3 regions of the Isoptericola sp. NPDC019482 genome follow, and region 2 is predicted to be linked to each of the others. Evidence: riboswitches for the same ligand, from Rfam matches in the RefSeq annotation. Region 2 holds a riboswitch; each other region holds the start of a gene.
What was found. A riboswitch is a leader RNA that binds a small molecule or an ion and turns the genes downstream of it on or off. The one in region 2 is predicted to bind cyclic di-AMP.
Positions count from the first base shown of each region.

Region 1: it holds a riboswitch for cyclic di-AMP, as region 2 does, so the genes downstream of both, ABZ493_RS13060 (C40 family peptidase) here and ABZ493_RS18900 (C40 family peptidase) in region 2, are expected to answer to the same signal.
Region 3: it holds a riboswitch for cyclic di-AMP, as region 2 does, so the genes downstream of both, ABZ493_RS16230 (M15 family metallopeptidase) here and ABZ493_RS18900 (C40 family peptidase) in region 2, are expected to answer to the same signal.

Region 1 is NZ_JBEYBQ010000018.1:7,576-12,417, reverse strand. It holds gene ABZ493_RS13070 (heavy metal translocating P-type ATPase) at 1-997, shown strand, start outside; gene ABZ493_RS13065 (M15 family metallopeptidase) at 1,057-1,950, opposite strand; gene ABZ493_RS13060 (C40 family peptidase) at 2,062-2,883, opposite strand; cyclic di-AMP (ydaO/yuaA leader) riboswitch at 2,883-3,036, opposite strand; gene ABZ493_RS13055 (F510_1955 family glycosylhydrolase) at 3,185-4,141, opposite strand; gene ABZ493_RS13050 (DUF305 domain-containing protein) at 4,230-4,842, opposite strand, start outside.
Region 2 is NZ_JBEYBQ010000039.1:9,114-13,955, reverse strand. It holds gene serC (phosphoserine transaminase) at 1-608, opposite strand, end outside; gene ABZ493_RS18910 (metal-dependent transcriptional regulator) at 755-1,474, shown strand; cyclic di-AMP (ydaO/yuaA leader) riboswitch at 1,588-1,782, shown strand; gene ABZ493_RS18905 (C40 family peptidase) at 1,786-2,568, shown strand; cyclic di-AMP (ydaO/yuaA leader) riboswitch at 2,760-2,946, shown strand; gene ABZ493_RS18900 (C40 family peptidase) at 2,947-3,756, shown strand; gene ABZ493_RS18895 (universal stress protein) at 3,931-4,842, shown strand, end outside.
Region 3 is NZ_JBEYBQ010000028.1:12,461-17,302, reverse strand. It holds gene ABZ493_RS16245 (cytochrome c biogenesis protein CcdA) at 1-79, opposite strand, end outside; gene ABZ493_RS16240 (thioredoxin domain-containing protein) at 76-735, opposite strand; gene ABZ493_RS16235 (hypothetical protein) at 874-1,338, opposite strand; gene ABZ493_RS16230 (M15 family metallopeptidase) at 1,391-2,146, opposite strand; cyclic di-AMP (ydaO/yuaA leader) riboswitch at 2,367-2,523, opposite strand; gene ABZ493_RS16225 (TetR/AcrR family transcriptional regulator) at 2,627-3,262, opposite strand; gene ABZ493_RS16220 (HXXEE domain-containing protein) at 3,338-3,841, shown strand; gene ABZ493_RS16215 (cation transporter) at 3,999-4,709, opposite strand; gene ABZ493_RS16210 (metalloregulator ArsR/SmtB family transcription factor) at 4,706-4,842, opposite strand, start outside.

The DNA.
Region 1 (4,842 bases), on a different contig from region 2:
GGGTGAACCGGTGTTGCGCGGCATCGTGACTGTCGACGGCACGGAGGACGAGCTCGTCGCCCGAGCGGCCGCGGCCGAGTCCGACAGTCAGCATCCGCTGGCCCGGGCGATCCTGGACGCCGCCGAGAGGCGCGGTCTGGAGGTGCCGCAGGCGTCCGACTTCAGCGCTTCGACAGCTGTCGGTGTGTCCGCCACAGTCGGGGGTCGGACGGTTGCCGTCGGGGGGCCGAACCTGCTTGCCGAGCACGGAGCCGTCTCCCTCGCCCAGGCCGGCGAGTGGTCCGAGCAGGGATCCACGGTGCTGCACGTCTTGATCGACGGGCAGGTCGTGGGTGCCCTGGCGTTGGCGGACGAGGTGCGTCAGGAGTCTCGCGAGGCCGTGGACGCGCTGCATGCCCTCGGCGTCCACGTCGTCATGATCACCGGCGACGCTGAACCCGTGGCACGCAGCGTCGCCGCCGAGCTGGGCATCGACCAGGTCTTCGCCGGCGTGCGCCCCGAGAACAAGAGCGAGAAGGTCCTCGAGCTTCAACAGCAGGGCCGCACCGTGGCCATGGTCGGAGACGGTGTGAACGACGCCCCCGCTCTCGCTCAGGCGGATGTCGGGATCGCCATCGGCGCAGGCACCGACGTCGCCATCGCCTCGGCCGGAGTGATCCTGGCCTCGGACGATCCACGGTCGGTGCTGTCCGTCATCGAGCTGTCGCGCGCGGGGTATCGCAAGATGAAGCAGAACCTGTGGTGGGCCGCCGGGTACAACATCGCGGCCGTGCCTCTGGCAGCCGGTGTGCTGGCTCCCGTGGGCTTCGTCCTGCCCATGGAGGTGGGCGCCATCCTGATGTCGCTCTCGACGATCGTCGTCGCGGCAAATGCCCAGCTGCTGCGACGTCTCGACCTCACTCCTTCGGCGTCTGTCGCTGCCGCCTATCGGTCTGCGCCCCAGCGCACTCAGCCGTCCACACCGGGCGTCGACACCCGGCAGGTGCCCGCGTCGTGAGAGCGGGCGGGCGACCAGCCGCCATCTGGCCGGTCAGGTCGCCCGCCCGGGTGCATGCCTCAGGACTCGACCTGGGCGACTTCCTCAGTGAGCTCCCAGTGCCACGGCTCGTACTTCGAACCGCCCGGGCGCGCCCACGGGGGGTTGTCCCACCCGAAGGAAGGCGCGTTCTCGGCGAGCCACGACCAGCGTTCACCGGCATAGGTCTCCGGGCACAGATCGACCGCGAGTCCCCATCCGTGATTCGAGGTTCCGGGGGTGGCCGCGAGATAGCCCTTCGCAGCTTTCACGGCGACCTGCTGATCGTAGGAGCGGTAGCCGTCAGTGATGCACATCGGCTCGCCGAATCGCTCGGTGTAGGCCTCGTTCACCTCGGCCAGCGCTACGGCTGCGTCGGAGCGCACGTGCGTCTGTCCGTCCCAGAGGTCGCACAGCTCGCTCGAGGGCACCTGGCCGTTCGACCCGGTCCCGGTGGCCTCGCCGCTGCAACCGGCGAGGGCCGGTTCGGGTTCCGGCTCCGGTGCGGGCTCGGGTTCCGCCTTCGGCTCCGGAGCGGGTGCCGGAGTGATCTTCACGCGATCGACGCGTTCCTCGGCGCGCGAGATCTTCGCCGACCGGTCGACCACGATCGGCGGCGCGGCGGGGACTTCAGTGCGGGCCGCCGGGTCGGAGGTGGTCTCTTGTGTCGTCGTGCGTTCGATGGCGGAGGCCCGGCGGCTGCTGTCGTTGTCGGCGGTGGCCACGGTGAACGAGGTCGTGGCCGTCACGGCGATCGCGAGTCCGATGCCGGGGCCGAGGGGCAGGCGGCGGGCCGGGCGCAGGGTTCGCCGGCGGGCTGCGCGTGTGGCGGACGGCAGGAGGCTGGCGTGTCGTCCCTTGGAGTGGCGTTCGCTGCGGCTGGATGGCCTGCCGGAGGAATCGGCAGACGGGTTCTGGGTGTGGGCGTGCTTCATCTGAGTCCTTTTTGCGGCAGAGTGGTCGCGTGGCTCATGCGGGCAGACGTCGGTCTGCCCCACGTGCGCTCGACCCTGCGCGGCGCGAGCTCGTGCAGGGTCGAGCGATCGTCAACTCATCCGCAAGAAGGTCGGGTTGTCCTGCCAGATCGACCGGTACCGGACCGTCTTTCCGGGGACCGGAGCCTCGACCTGCATGTCACCGCCGGCGTAGATGGCGATGTGGCCGGGGCTCCAGATCAGGTCACCCGGCTGTGCTTCCTCGCGCGAGACGACCGTGCCAGCGTCGCGCTGGCCCGAGGAGGTCCGCGGGATGGAGATGCCCGCCTCGGCGTACACGTACGACGTGAACCCGGAGCAGTCGAAGCCGGATGGGGTCGACCCGCCCCACTGGTAGGGGACCCCGAGGTACTGCATCGCGATCTCCACGATCGCTGAACCGTTGGCCGCGTCCGGGATGTCGGGGGCCGCTTCCTGCGTGGGCCCTGCCTCGGCCGGTCCGGGGGCCGCGGCGGCGCGCTCAGCGGGCTGGCCGTCAGCGTCGGCTTCCGGGCCCGGAGCAACCTCCGGCTCCGGCGCGGGCTCGGGTTCCGGTTCGGGTGCGGGCGTGATCGTGCCCACCGCTGTCTTCTCCACGGTCAGGACGGCGTCAGCAGGCACCGCGACGGCAGGCGCCGCCGTCAGTGCCTGGCGGGCCTGGGCAGTGATGGCATCGAGCCCGGCCGCGCTCAGCGCCTTGCCGTGGTCGGTGGCAGTCTCGGCTCCAGCGGGAGCGCCGAGTGTCGAGACGAGCACTCCCGAGCCGGCCAGGGCCAGCGCCCCGCGGCGTGCGACGGTGCTCACGCTCGTTCCGGCAGCCCGCGTCAGCGTGGTCAGTGGGGTGATCGGGGCGCGAGCGGCGCGATGGCGCCCGCGAGGAATCGGTGAAGCCATGGTCATCTCCTGACGCCTGCGAGGTTAGCTGTCGGGTTCGGGTCGGAGACTGACCCGGCCGGCGGGAAGATCCCGTCCGGCTTCACCCCGAGGACGCCGCAGCGCCCGTGAGTGGGTCCCCCGTCCCTGTCATGACGTGTGCGTGTTGCCCAAAGCGGTGACAGGGCTCGGCGTCCGCTCGGGCGCCTCGCAGGGCTGCGAGGTGGGGAGAACATACCCCGCGTCGCCCCCAATGTCACGGATTGATAACAGTGCCGGAGGCAAGCGTCGGGGGCCGGCGTCGGCGCGCTCGTCCGCGGCCTCATGAGATCTCCACCAGCGACACCCATGTGGCACCAAGATCCGGGCTGGACATGATGCGCTTCTCGGTGGCGACTACCAGATTCGTTGTGGCATCGGGGCTTGGGGCGGTCGTCATGGCCTCGATCGCTCCGCCTGCGGCGGTGCCGTGCGACCGCCAGCCGGTGGCGGACGGTGTAGCCGTCCAAACGAGGCCGTTGGTGTCGATCCCGACGATGTCCCCGCTCGCTTGGGTGTCCACGAAGACCAGTAGCGGAGCATCCGCGAGCTTGGAGAAGGACCGGGCCCCGTCCTGGCTGATCTGCACACCATCGGGTGTCGTCGCGAGAATCTGGTCCGGATCGTCGGCGAGGAACGCCAGGTCGTGGGCCGGGATCGTCGCGCCGCGATCCCAGGTCTGGCCGGCGTCGTTGCTCAGGAACATGGTGGAGCTGGCCGAATCCAGGCCGGCGATGCGTTCCGCCCCTGAGTCACTGGTTGCGGTGAGGGCATGGAAGTCGACCTCGCCACCCAGGGACACCGACTCCCAGGTCTGGGCGCCGTCGGTGCTGCGGATGAGCCCGAGGTTCGGCGTGGCGAGGTCGGGTGCCTCGCCGGGGCCGGGATGGCCGGATGCCAGGAGGTCGCCGTCAGGGGCGAGCGTCATGCCCATCGTGTCCTGCATGCCGGAGCCGATGCGTTGCGGGGCGGCCTCGTCCCTCGCGGGCGGAGTGGTCGGGTCCGGCAATGCCCAGACCCCTGTGTGGGTGGCCGCGTACAGGGAACGGTCCTGCTCGTCGAAGACGAGGGCATGTAGGTGGGAGAAGTCGGCCCGGCTCAACGAGGTGCCGGAAGCCGTCGCCGCACCGCCCGACTGGGCCGGGGACGAGTCGCCCGGCGGCGTGGAGCAAGCGGTCAGGGTGAGCAGCAACACGACGGTCGCTGGGATGCGGGCGGGTATGCGGGCAGGGGAGATCATCACACGTCCTAGCGCGCTCGAGGATGGGAGGAGCGAACCGAGATGGTGCGCCGGCGTCGATGACGGCCGGCGCACCACCTCCTTCTGGTTACTTCTCGGACAGGAGCTCGTCCATCGTGGAGATCTCTGCCTGCTGGGTCTCGACGATGCGCTCTGCCATGGCGACCGCGTCCGAGTTCTCGCCCGCGTCCACCTCGGTCTGTGCCATCGCGACGGCGCCCTGGTGGTGGGAGATCATCTGCGACAGGAAGAGCCGGCCAGCCTCGGAGCCGCTGGCGTTCTCAAGGGCTTCCATGTCGTCGGCGCTCATCATCCCGTTCGTGGACCCGTGGTCCATCGAACCCATGGAGTCCATCGAGCCGGACTCGGGGACCGGTGCGCCCCACTGCTCGAGCCACTCGGTGAGCTGCTCGATCTCCGGGGCCTGGGCGTCCTTGATCTGGGCGGCGAGGTCCAAGATTCGCGGGTCGATCCCCGACTTGTCGGCGATCAGGTCCGACATCTCTACCGCCTGCTGGTGGTGCGGGATCATCATCTGCGCGAACTCGACGTCCGCATCGTTGAACGGCGCCGACTCGGCGGGCGACTGCTCCGCTGTCGGGCTCGACATGGTGGACATGTCGTGCGCGGGCTGCTGCGTGTTCGAGCACGCGCCGAGCACGGCCACGGCGGCGACCACGAGAGCAGGCGCAAGGGTGCGC
Region 2 (4,842 bases):
GTGTCCGCGACGTCGACGGGCAGCGCGCCCGCGCCCGACGTCGCGTCCACGAGCAGCAGCGCCCCGTCGCGGCGGGTCTCCGGCACCTGGCGCACCGGCGCCATGGCGCCCGTCGAGGTCTCGTTGTGCGGCGTCGCGTACACGTCGACGCCGTCGACCGGCGTGAGGTACGCCACGGTTCCGGGGTCGGCCGTCACGACGTCCGGGTCGGCGAGGAACGGCGCGCGCGTCGTCGCCGCGGCGAACTTCCCGCCGAACTCCCCGAACACGGCGTGCTGCGCGCGGCGCTCGACGAGGCACGCGGCGGCGATCTCCCAGAACGCCGACGAGCCGCCGTTCCCGAGGGCCACCTCGTACCCGTCGGGCAGGGCGAACAGCTGGCCGAGGCCCGCGCGCACCCGCCGGACCAGGTCCTTCACGGCGGGCTGCCGGTGCGACGTCCCCAGCACCGGGGACGCCGGGTCCCCCGCCGCGGCCAGCGCGGCGACCTGGGCGGGCCGCACCTTGGAGGGTCCGGAGCCGAACCGGCCGTCGACCGGCAGGAGCGACGCGGGGATGACCACGGTCGGGTGGCTCGAACGGCTCGGGTGGCTCGACGCAGCGGGCATGGTGTCTCCGGTTCCGGGGCGGGGGCGCGGTCGTCGGTGGGGCAGGGCAGGATGTCTCGCCGGGAGCGCGCACGACGGCGCCGCGCGACCCCGCCTGCGCCCACGCGTGCGAATAGACTAGGCCGCGCCGAACGACGGGAGTGGACGTGACCGACCTGATCGACACCACCGAGATGTACCTCAAGACGATCTACGAGCTCGGTGAGGAGGGCATCCCGCCGCTCCGCGCCCGCATCGCGGAGCGCCTGGGGCACTCCGGGCCGACGGTGTCGCAGACGGTGGCGCGCATGGAGCGCGACGGCCTCGTCGTCGTGACGGGCGACCGGCACCTGGAGCTCACCGAGGCCGGGCAGGCCAAGGCGACCCGCGTGATGCGCAAGCACCGCCTCGCCGAGCGGCTCCTCACCGACGTCATCAAGCTCGACTGGGAGCACGTGCACACCGAGGCGTGCCGCTGGGAGCACGTGATGAGCGACCTCGTCGAGAAGCGGCTCGTCACCCTGCTCGACCACCCGCACGCCGACCCGTACGGCAACCCGATCCCGGGGCTGTCGGAGCTGGGGGAGCAGTACCAGGACGTGCCGTTCCTCGAGGGCGTCCAGTCCCTGCCGGGCGTGCTGGAGGCGCGCCGGGCGAAGGGCCTGGCCGACGGCGACGGCGTCGAGCTGGTGCTCCAGCGGATCGCCGAGCCGCTCCAGGTGGACATCGAGCTCCTGGCCCGGCTGGCCGAGTCCGGCCTCGTGCCGGGCGCGGAGATCACCGCGCGGACCGTCGGCGACGACGTCGCGGTGGAGGTCGAGGGGTCCGGAATCGTGCTCGACCTGCCCGAGGAGCTGGCCAGGCACCTGTTCGTCGCGGGCCGCTGACCTGCGGACCGGCACCTGCGCCGGGCCGGCACGCCACATCGTGACCGCAGCGTGACATCGCCCGGGGTTGTCCGGTACGGTCGGGGCGCTCGCCGGAGTTCATCCTGCGGGCGCTCGACCGGACGCCGAATCCTGCCACCGGCCGAGCTCCACGGACATCCGCACGGCAGGAGCGGGGGACCCACTTCGGGCGTCGGTGACGACGTCCTCGGGGTGAAGCCGGACGGACCCGGTCACGGGAACGGACGGCCGGGTGTTTCTCCCACCCGAACCCGACAGCTGACCTCGCAGGCGACAGGAGAGGTAGACACGTGAGCGCACGCACGAACCACGGCCGGCACCGCGCCGCCCGTCGTCCGATCGCCCTCGCCCCGTCCGGCACCGCCGGCCGCCGTGTGGCCGTGGCCGCCGCCGCCGGTGGCCTCCTGGTCTCGACCTTCGCCAGCGCGGGTGCCGCGCAGGCCGCCCCGGTCGACACCGACGCCGCCAAGAAGCTCAGCACCGTCGACCTCGGCGCGCTGACCGACCAGGCCCGCCAGGCCCTCGAGGCCGCCCCGGTCGTCACCGTCGACGCCAAGGCCAAGGTCGACGTCGAGACGGTCACCAAGAAGATCGCGGCCAAGGCCGAGATCACGCCGGCGCCCGAGCCGGAGCCCGCGGTCGAGGAGGTCGTCGCCGACACGGCCGACGACGCGACGCGCTCCACGGAGTCGGCGTCCCGCTCCGAGGAGCGCGAGGCCGTCGCGGCCCCCGCGTCCGCGAACGGCTCCTCGATCGTCTCCATCGCGATGCGCTACGTGGGCGTCCCGTACGTCTCCGGCGGCAGCAGCCCGTCCGGCTTCGACTGCTCCGGCCTCACCCAGTACGTGTACGCGCAGGTGGGCATCAGCCTGCCGCGCACCTCGTCCGCGCAGCGCAACGCCGGCACCGTCGTCTCGGCCTCCGAGGCACAGCCGGGCGACCTCATCTGGACCCCGGGCCACGTCGCGATCTACGCCGGCGGCGGGATGCAGATCGACGCCCCGAAGCCGGGCGACGTCGTGAAGTACCGGTCGATCTGGCAGTCGAACCCCACCTTCATCCGCGTCGGCTGAGTCCGTCCGACACGTCACACCAGGCCCCGCCGTGCGCTCCGCACGGCGGGGCCTGGTCGTTCGTGGGTAACCGGTTCGACCTGGGCGAACGCGCCGTCGCGGGCGTCGTCCACAGGCGCTGTGATCGAAACGTGACATCGCCTCGCGCGTCCGCTACGGTGTCAACCACTCGGCGGGTGATCCGCCGGGTCTCGACCGGAACGCCGAGCCCTGCAGCCGGTCGGGGACCTTGACCGCACGCAGGGGCGGGGGACCCAATTTCGGGCGCCGAACCATGGCGTCCTTGGGGTGAAGTCGCACGGACCTGGTCCGTGAGGCCGGGTGTTTCTCCCACCCGAACCCGACAGCTGACCTCGTAGGCGACAGGAGAGGGAACACGTGAACGCACGTACCACGCGCGCCCGGCACCGTGCCGCGCGCCGTCCGCTCGGCGGGCTGGTCCAGAGCGTCGGCTCGTCGGTGACCGGTCGTCGGGCCGTCGTCGCCGCCGCTGCCGGCGGCCTGCTCGTCTCGACCTTCGCCAGCGCCAGTGCCGCGCAGGCGGCCCCGGTCGACGCCGAGTCGGCGAAGAAGCTCAGCACCGTCGACCTGGGCGCCCTGAGCGACCAGGCCCGCGAGGCCCTCGAGGCGGCTCCGGTCGTCACGGTCGAGGCCAAGGCGAAGGTCGACATCGAGACCATCAGCAAGAAGGCGATCGCCAAGTCGGAGATCACCCCGGCCCCCGAGCCCGAGCCGGAGCCGGAGCCCGTCGTCGAGGAGGAGAGCACCGAGCGCTCCACCGAGACCGCTTCGCGCTCCGCCGAGCGCACCGAGGCGCCGGCGGCCGAGACGTCGTCCAACTCGTCGCTCGGTCAGCAGGCCGTCTCGATCGCGATGCGCTACATCGGCACGCCCTACGTCGTCGGCGGCGCCAGCCCGTCCGGCTTCGACTGCTCCGGCCTCACGTCCTACGTCTACGGCCAGCTCGGCATCGACCTGCCCCGTACCTCGTCGGACCAGCGTTACGCGGGCACGCAGATCCCGTTCTCGGAGCTGCAGCCGGGTGACCTCATCTGGAGCCCGGGCCACATCGGCATCTACGCGGGCGACGGGATGGTCGTCGAGGCCTCCCGCCCGATCGGTTGGGAGACCGGCTACCACAAGATGTGGCAGTCGTCGTCGGAGGCCGTCGCGCTGCGGGTCTTCTGATCCCGGCGGCCGCCCGGCCGTGATCCACCGTCGCCGACCCCCGTGCTCCCGAGCCCGGGGGTCGACGCGTCTGGCGCCTGCTTTGCTGCGCCTTGCGCCATCCTTTCGCTAGGCTTGAACCAGACGCCCTCGAGGACGAGGGCGGGCTCCTCGCCAGCGGACAGGAGGCGCGAGATGACACGGCCTGAGGTCGTCCTGGTAGGTGTCGACGGGTCTGCAGCCAGCCTGCACGCCCTCGACTGGGCCGCCGCGTACGCGCGGCGTGTGGGGTGGGGGCTGCACGTCGTGTGTTCCTACTCGTTGCCGTCGTTCACGGCCGCGTCCCTCGACGGCGGGTACGCCGCGCTGGACGACACCGCGATCCAGGAGGGCGCCAAGGCGGTCCTCGCCGAGGCGGAGGAACGCGTCGCCGCCAGCGGCGTCCCGGTGACGGGGACCGTCGCGACAGGTGACGCCGCCGGCGTGCTGGTGGAGATGTCGCGGGAGCATGCGCTCGCCGTCGTGGGTACCCGCGGCAAGGGCGGGTTCACCGAGCGGCTGCTCGGCACCGTCTCGTCCGCGCTGCCCGCGCACGCGCACTGCCCGACGGTGGTCGTGCCGTACCGCGGCGGCGAGGGCGGCACGGGCGACGCGGAACGGCGGGACGGCGACGCCGTGCACGAGGTGCGCCGCATCGTCGTGGGGGTCGACGGGTCGCCGTCGGCCGAGGTCGCGCTGAAGCACGCCGTCGCGCAGGCGAAGGCCTGGCACGCCGAGCTCGTCGCCGTCGCCGGCGTGCCGCTCGGCGGCGGGGCGGGGATCCTGGCGTGGCTGCCGTCGCAGATCGATCACGAGACCGTCCTGGCCGACGTCAAGGCCGGCCTGGACGTCACCGTCGACCGCGCCCAGGCCGCGAACCCGGGCGTGACGATCAAGCGGCACGTGCTCGACGGCACCGGGGCCGAGCTGCTCACCGAGTTCTCCACCGGGGCGGACCTCATCGTCGTCGGCTCCCGCGGCCGCGGCGGCTTCCGTGGCCTGCTGCTCGGGTCCACCAGCCAGGCGGTGCTCCACCACTCCGCCTGCCCGGTGCTGGTCGTGACCCGC
Region 3 (4,842 bases), on a different contig from region 2:
ACGACACCAGGCCGGCCAGCAGGGCGAGAGGAATGGCGATCGCCAACCCGCCGGAGAACACGACCTCGGGGATGGTCATCCCTGCAGGGCCTCCTGGACCAGCTGGTAGAGCTCGTTCGGATCGGATGCCTCCAGCCGCTGCCCGTCGAGGAAGAACGTCGGGGTGCCCTGCACGCCGAGCGCGCGGCCGTCGTCGAAGTCGCGCTGCACGCGTGCGGCCACCGCGGGGTCGGCGAGGTCGGCGTCGTACTGCTCGAGGTTCAGCCCCAGATCCTGGGCGAAGCCGCGGAAGACGGACGCCTGGGAGTCGCGCTTCTCGCCCCATTCGGACTGGGTCTCGTACATGCGCTGGTACATGCCCTCGAGCTGCTCTTGGCGTGCCGCGGCCTCGACCGCCAGGGCGGCGTTCTGGGCGTTGGCGTGCGACGGGATCGGGAAGTAGCGGATGGCGAGTGTCAGCTCGTCGGGGAAGTCGGCGCGCAGTTGCTCGACGGCGGGGTAGAACGCGCGGCACGCCTCGCACTCGAAGTCGAGGAACTCCACGAGGACGGCTTGCTCGTCGCTGGCCTGGTTGATGACGTGGGTCTCGTCGTTCAGCACGGCTGGCGCGTCGTTGCCGGACGCGATGGGCGCTGCGCCGGAAGAGCGGTCGGACACAACCAGCCAGATGACGATGCCAGCTAGCGCGAGGACGGCGGCAAGAAGGACGGTCTGCAGCACACGGCGAGAGGTCATGGGGATTCCTCGTCGTTCGAAGGGAAGCGGGGGCGCGCGGAGACCGTGCTCGAGGCAGACCGCACCCACGCCCCACCCGGGGGCGGGTGTACGCGGTCCCGTGCGAGGCGCGAGGAATCGCACGGCAGTCCGGCTCCGCTACGTCCTGCTCACACCCCAGTCGATCGGGTCCTGCGCCCGCTGCGGGAACCCGACGACGGGAACGACAGGACGCTCCGTGTCACGCCGAGATGCGGCCAACCAGCGCGTCGGGCGCCGATGGGCGGCAAGCAGCATCGTCGCGACGAGGAGGGCACACAGGCACAGCAGAACAAGACCCTCGTCCTGATGGCCACCGCTCGACGCGCCTCCGGCGGCTGTACTCAGTGCGGCCAGATCGGCTCGGTCGGCCAGGTCGAACGGGTGAGCGGCGGGCCCCTGCGCGGCCTCGCCGGTGGTGGCCACCGACAGGCTCGCGGTGGCACCGTTGCCGGACGCCGCAGCGCCCGGCAGGTCGGAGTCGATCACGGTGAGGCCGAGCGCGCACGCAAGCGTGAGCAGCACGATGGCGAGCACGTACCGCAGCGCGGTCGTGCTGGCAGCGTCTCGGGTCACGGCGAGCATGGCAAGACGGATCCTAAAGCCCGAACCTGTGCCTGCTTTGCCTCCCGCTCGGTCAGGACTGCTCGGCGACGGCGTCCGTGAACTCCCAGTGCCACGGCTCGTACTTCGACCCGCCAGGACGCGCCCAGTCCGGGTTGTCCCAACCGGAGTCCTGCGCCTGCTCGGCAAGCCAGTCCCACCGCTCGCCGGCGTACGTCTCGGCGCACAGGTCCACCGCAAGGCCCCAACCGTGGTTGGAGTACCCCGGCTGGGCGGCGAGGTACCCCTTGGCAGCCTTGGTCGCGACCTGCTGGTCGTAGGACCGGTACCCGTCCGCCAGGCACATCGACTCGCCGAAACGGGCCGTGTACGCCTCGTTCAGCGCGGCGAGGCTCCTCGCGGCATCGGCGCGGATCTCCTGGGCTCCCTCCCACGGGGCGCACAGCTGGTCGGACGGGACCTGGCCGTTGGCGAACCCGGTACCCACCTCGACGTCGCACCCCGCAAGCGGGCCGGCCGCGGCGCCGTCCGCCTCCTCGCCGGCCGACGCGTCGGCGCCGGTGGCGCCCGTGTCGCTGGGCGGCTCCGGCTTCGGCTCCGGAGGCGCCGGGACGATCTTGGCGCGCGACGGACGCTCGTCGGTGCGCGAGATCTTCGCCGAACGATCGACGACCACCGGAGGCGCGGCCTGGACCCGCTGCGTCGCCTCGGCCGGCGCTTGTGCGCGCGCCTCGGGTCGCTGGTCCAGCGTCTCGGCATGTGCGAGCTGACTCTCGCTCGCGGTGATCGCGAACGCACCCGTCGTGGCGACCAGGGCGACGATGCCCACGCCGTGACCCAGCAGGCGAGCCGCAGCGCGGGGCCCGGCGGAGCGGCCGGGGCGATCCTGGGCGTGGCGACCACGGGTCGCCCGGGAGCGATCGGGGTGGGTCGTGCTGCGCGGGGCGGAGTCGGGCCGGCCGTGCTTCACGCGGCACCACCGGCCACGAGCAGACCACGCCAGGCAGGCGAACACGGACAGGAGCGCTCAGGGCGCAGGAAAGCGTGCATGGGGATCTCCTGGCGCCTGCGAGGTTAGCTGTCGGATTCGGGTCGGAGACTGACCCGGCCAGCGAGCGCGCTCGCGTGGCTTCACCCCGAGGACGCCGCGATGCGACGCCCGAAAGTGGGTCCCCCGTCCCTGCCAGGTGTCAGTTCAGCACCAGCGGTGGCAGGGCTCGGCGCCCGCCGGCGTGTCCCCACGGTCGTGGGGTGGCGGCGAATCTACCCGACGCTCAGCCGAAAGTCACGAACGGATAACGGTGCGCACTCACGAGGTGCGCTTGGCCACGAGGTAGGCCGTAAGCATCTCCAAGAGCTCCGCACTGAGCGTCGCGCTATCGAAAGGCTGGCCATGGCCGGCGAATCGGTGCGTGACGGACTCGACCGTCGTTACGGCGAGCAGTGCCGCTTGGCCGGGGTCGTGAATGTGACCGCCCGGGACCTCCAGGAGCAGCTCCGCGACGGTCCGGACCGTCGCGGCATGGCTGGCGGTGTACGCGGCAACGAGCTCAGGAGACCGGGAGGCCTCATCCAGGATCACGCGCTGGAGCGCGGGATCGTGCGCATGGATGGTAACCACGGCGTCCACCAACGGCTCGAGCCATGCACGGTCCGACGCGGGTGGCCGGCCAGCAGAGGACAACGCGGCGCGTACCGCGGCATCGGCCTCCTCGAGGTGTCGGAGAGCGAGCGCGTGCAGGACCGCGTCCTTGTTCGGGAAGTACTGGTACAGGGAGCCGACCGAGACCTCGGCCCGCTGCGCGATCCGGTCCGTGGTTGTCGCGGCGTAACCCAGCTCGCCGAAAACGCGAGCCGCCGCCGCGAGGATGTGCCCCACGGTGCGCCGCGAGCGAGCCTGTTTCGGCGCCTTGCGGGGGCTGTGGCCGGACGGGGCAGGCGTCATCGGGTCTCCGTGGATGCGAGTACCAAACCTGAGTAATTCCTCATATTCTAGAGGGCCGCGACGAAGGAGCCCGTCATGACCACTCCCGCACCGGAGACGTCCCCCGTCGACCAGCGTCTGGCGCGCGCCTCGTGGGGCCCGCTGCCGTACTTCCTGCCCTTCGTGGTCTACGTGATCCACACCCTCGAGGAGCTCCCGGGGTTCGCGAGTTGGGCGACCGCGCACTTCGGCCCCGAGTCCACAGAGACCTTTGCCGCCTACCACATCCCGCTGATGCTGCTCGTCTTGCTGGCCTCGTGGCAGGCCTCGCGAGCGACGAGGGCCAACGGCTGGGTCGTTGCTGCCACGGCATTCCAGTGGCAGTTCGGCGTCAACGCGCTGTTCCACCTGACCACCTGGATCACCCTCGGCGTCTACTCGCCCGGGGTGGTCACGGGCGCAGTCGTGTCGATCCCTGCGACTGTCGCCTACCTCGTCTGGATCCGACGCCAGAACCGCATCACCATCCGACAGATATGGCTCGCGGCTGCGATCGGTACCGCAATCGCCGCTGCCGCGATCGGGTTCCTCTTCCTATGAGCGCGTTGGCCCTTCGTCGCAACGCGATCTAGGTGGAATACCTCCTCCTTCGTCTGTAGGTATTCGACGACGCGACTCGATGCTTCAAGACTGACCGATACTGCGCCGCGGCAGAACGGGTTCTGCCTAGACCGCAAACGCTCGGTTCTGACGCGAGTTACTTCGGGTCCGGTATGCAGCACCCGTCGCTGCACCCTTCTTCGCCCTCGTCGTCATGAGCGAGGAGCGCGCCGACCGGGGTGCAGCAGGCGTCGCCGCGCCATGCCTCGATGCCCTCCTTGATCGCGACACCGGCGATGACGAGCGCGGCGAGCGGGTCGGCCCAGGTCCACCCGAGGGTGGAGTTGAGCACCAGGCCGACGAGCAGGACCGCGGACAGGTAGGTACACAGCAACGTCTGCTTGGAATCGGCGACGGCGGATGCCGAGCCGAGCTCGCGGCCGGTGCGGCGCTCGAACCAGGACAGGAACGGCATGATCGCGAGGCTGACGGCAGCCAGAACGATGCCGACGGTGGAGTGGTCAGGCTCCGCGGCTCCGAACAGGGTGCGCACGGCGTCGACGGTGACGAACAAGGCAAGGCCGAAGAACGACACCGCGATTAGCCGCATGGCGGCACGCTCACGGCGGTGCGGGTCGGGGGCGGCGAACTGCCAGGCCACCGCGGCCGCAGACAGGACCTCGACGACAGAGTCGAGCCCGAACCCGACCAGCGCCGCGGACGAGGCGATGCGTCCTGCGGTGATCGCGACGACGGCCTCGATGACGTTGTAGGTGATCGTCGCGGCCACGATCCACCGCACACGGCGCTCAAGCACCGCGCGGCGCGCAGTGGACAGCGGGCGAGGGCCGAGTGAGAGCGAGGTCATGAGCAGGTGCACCCTTCGGGCGAGCAGCAGGTCGGGTCGACGGCCACGACCAGGCGCAACAGGTCGTCGAGGGCCGGGGCAAGGTGCGAGTCGGCCAGCCGGTACCAGGTGCGACGCCCGTCCGGGATCGCCT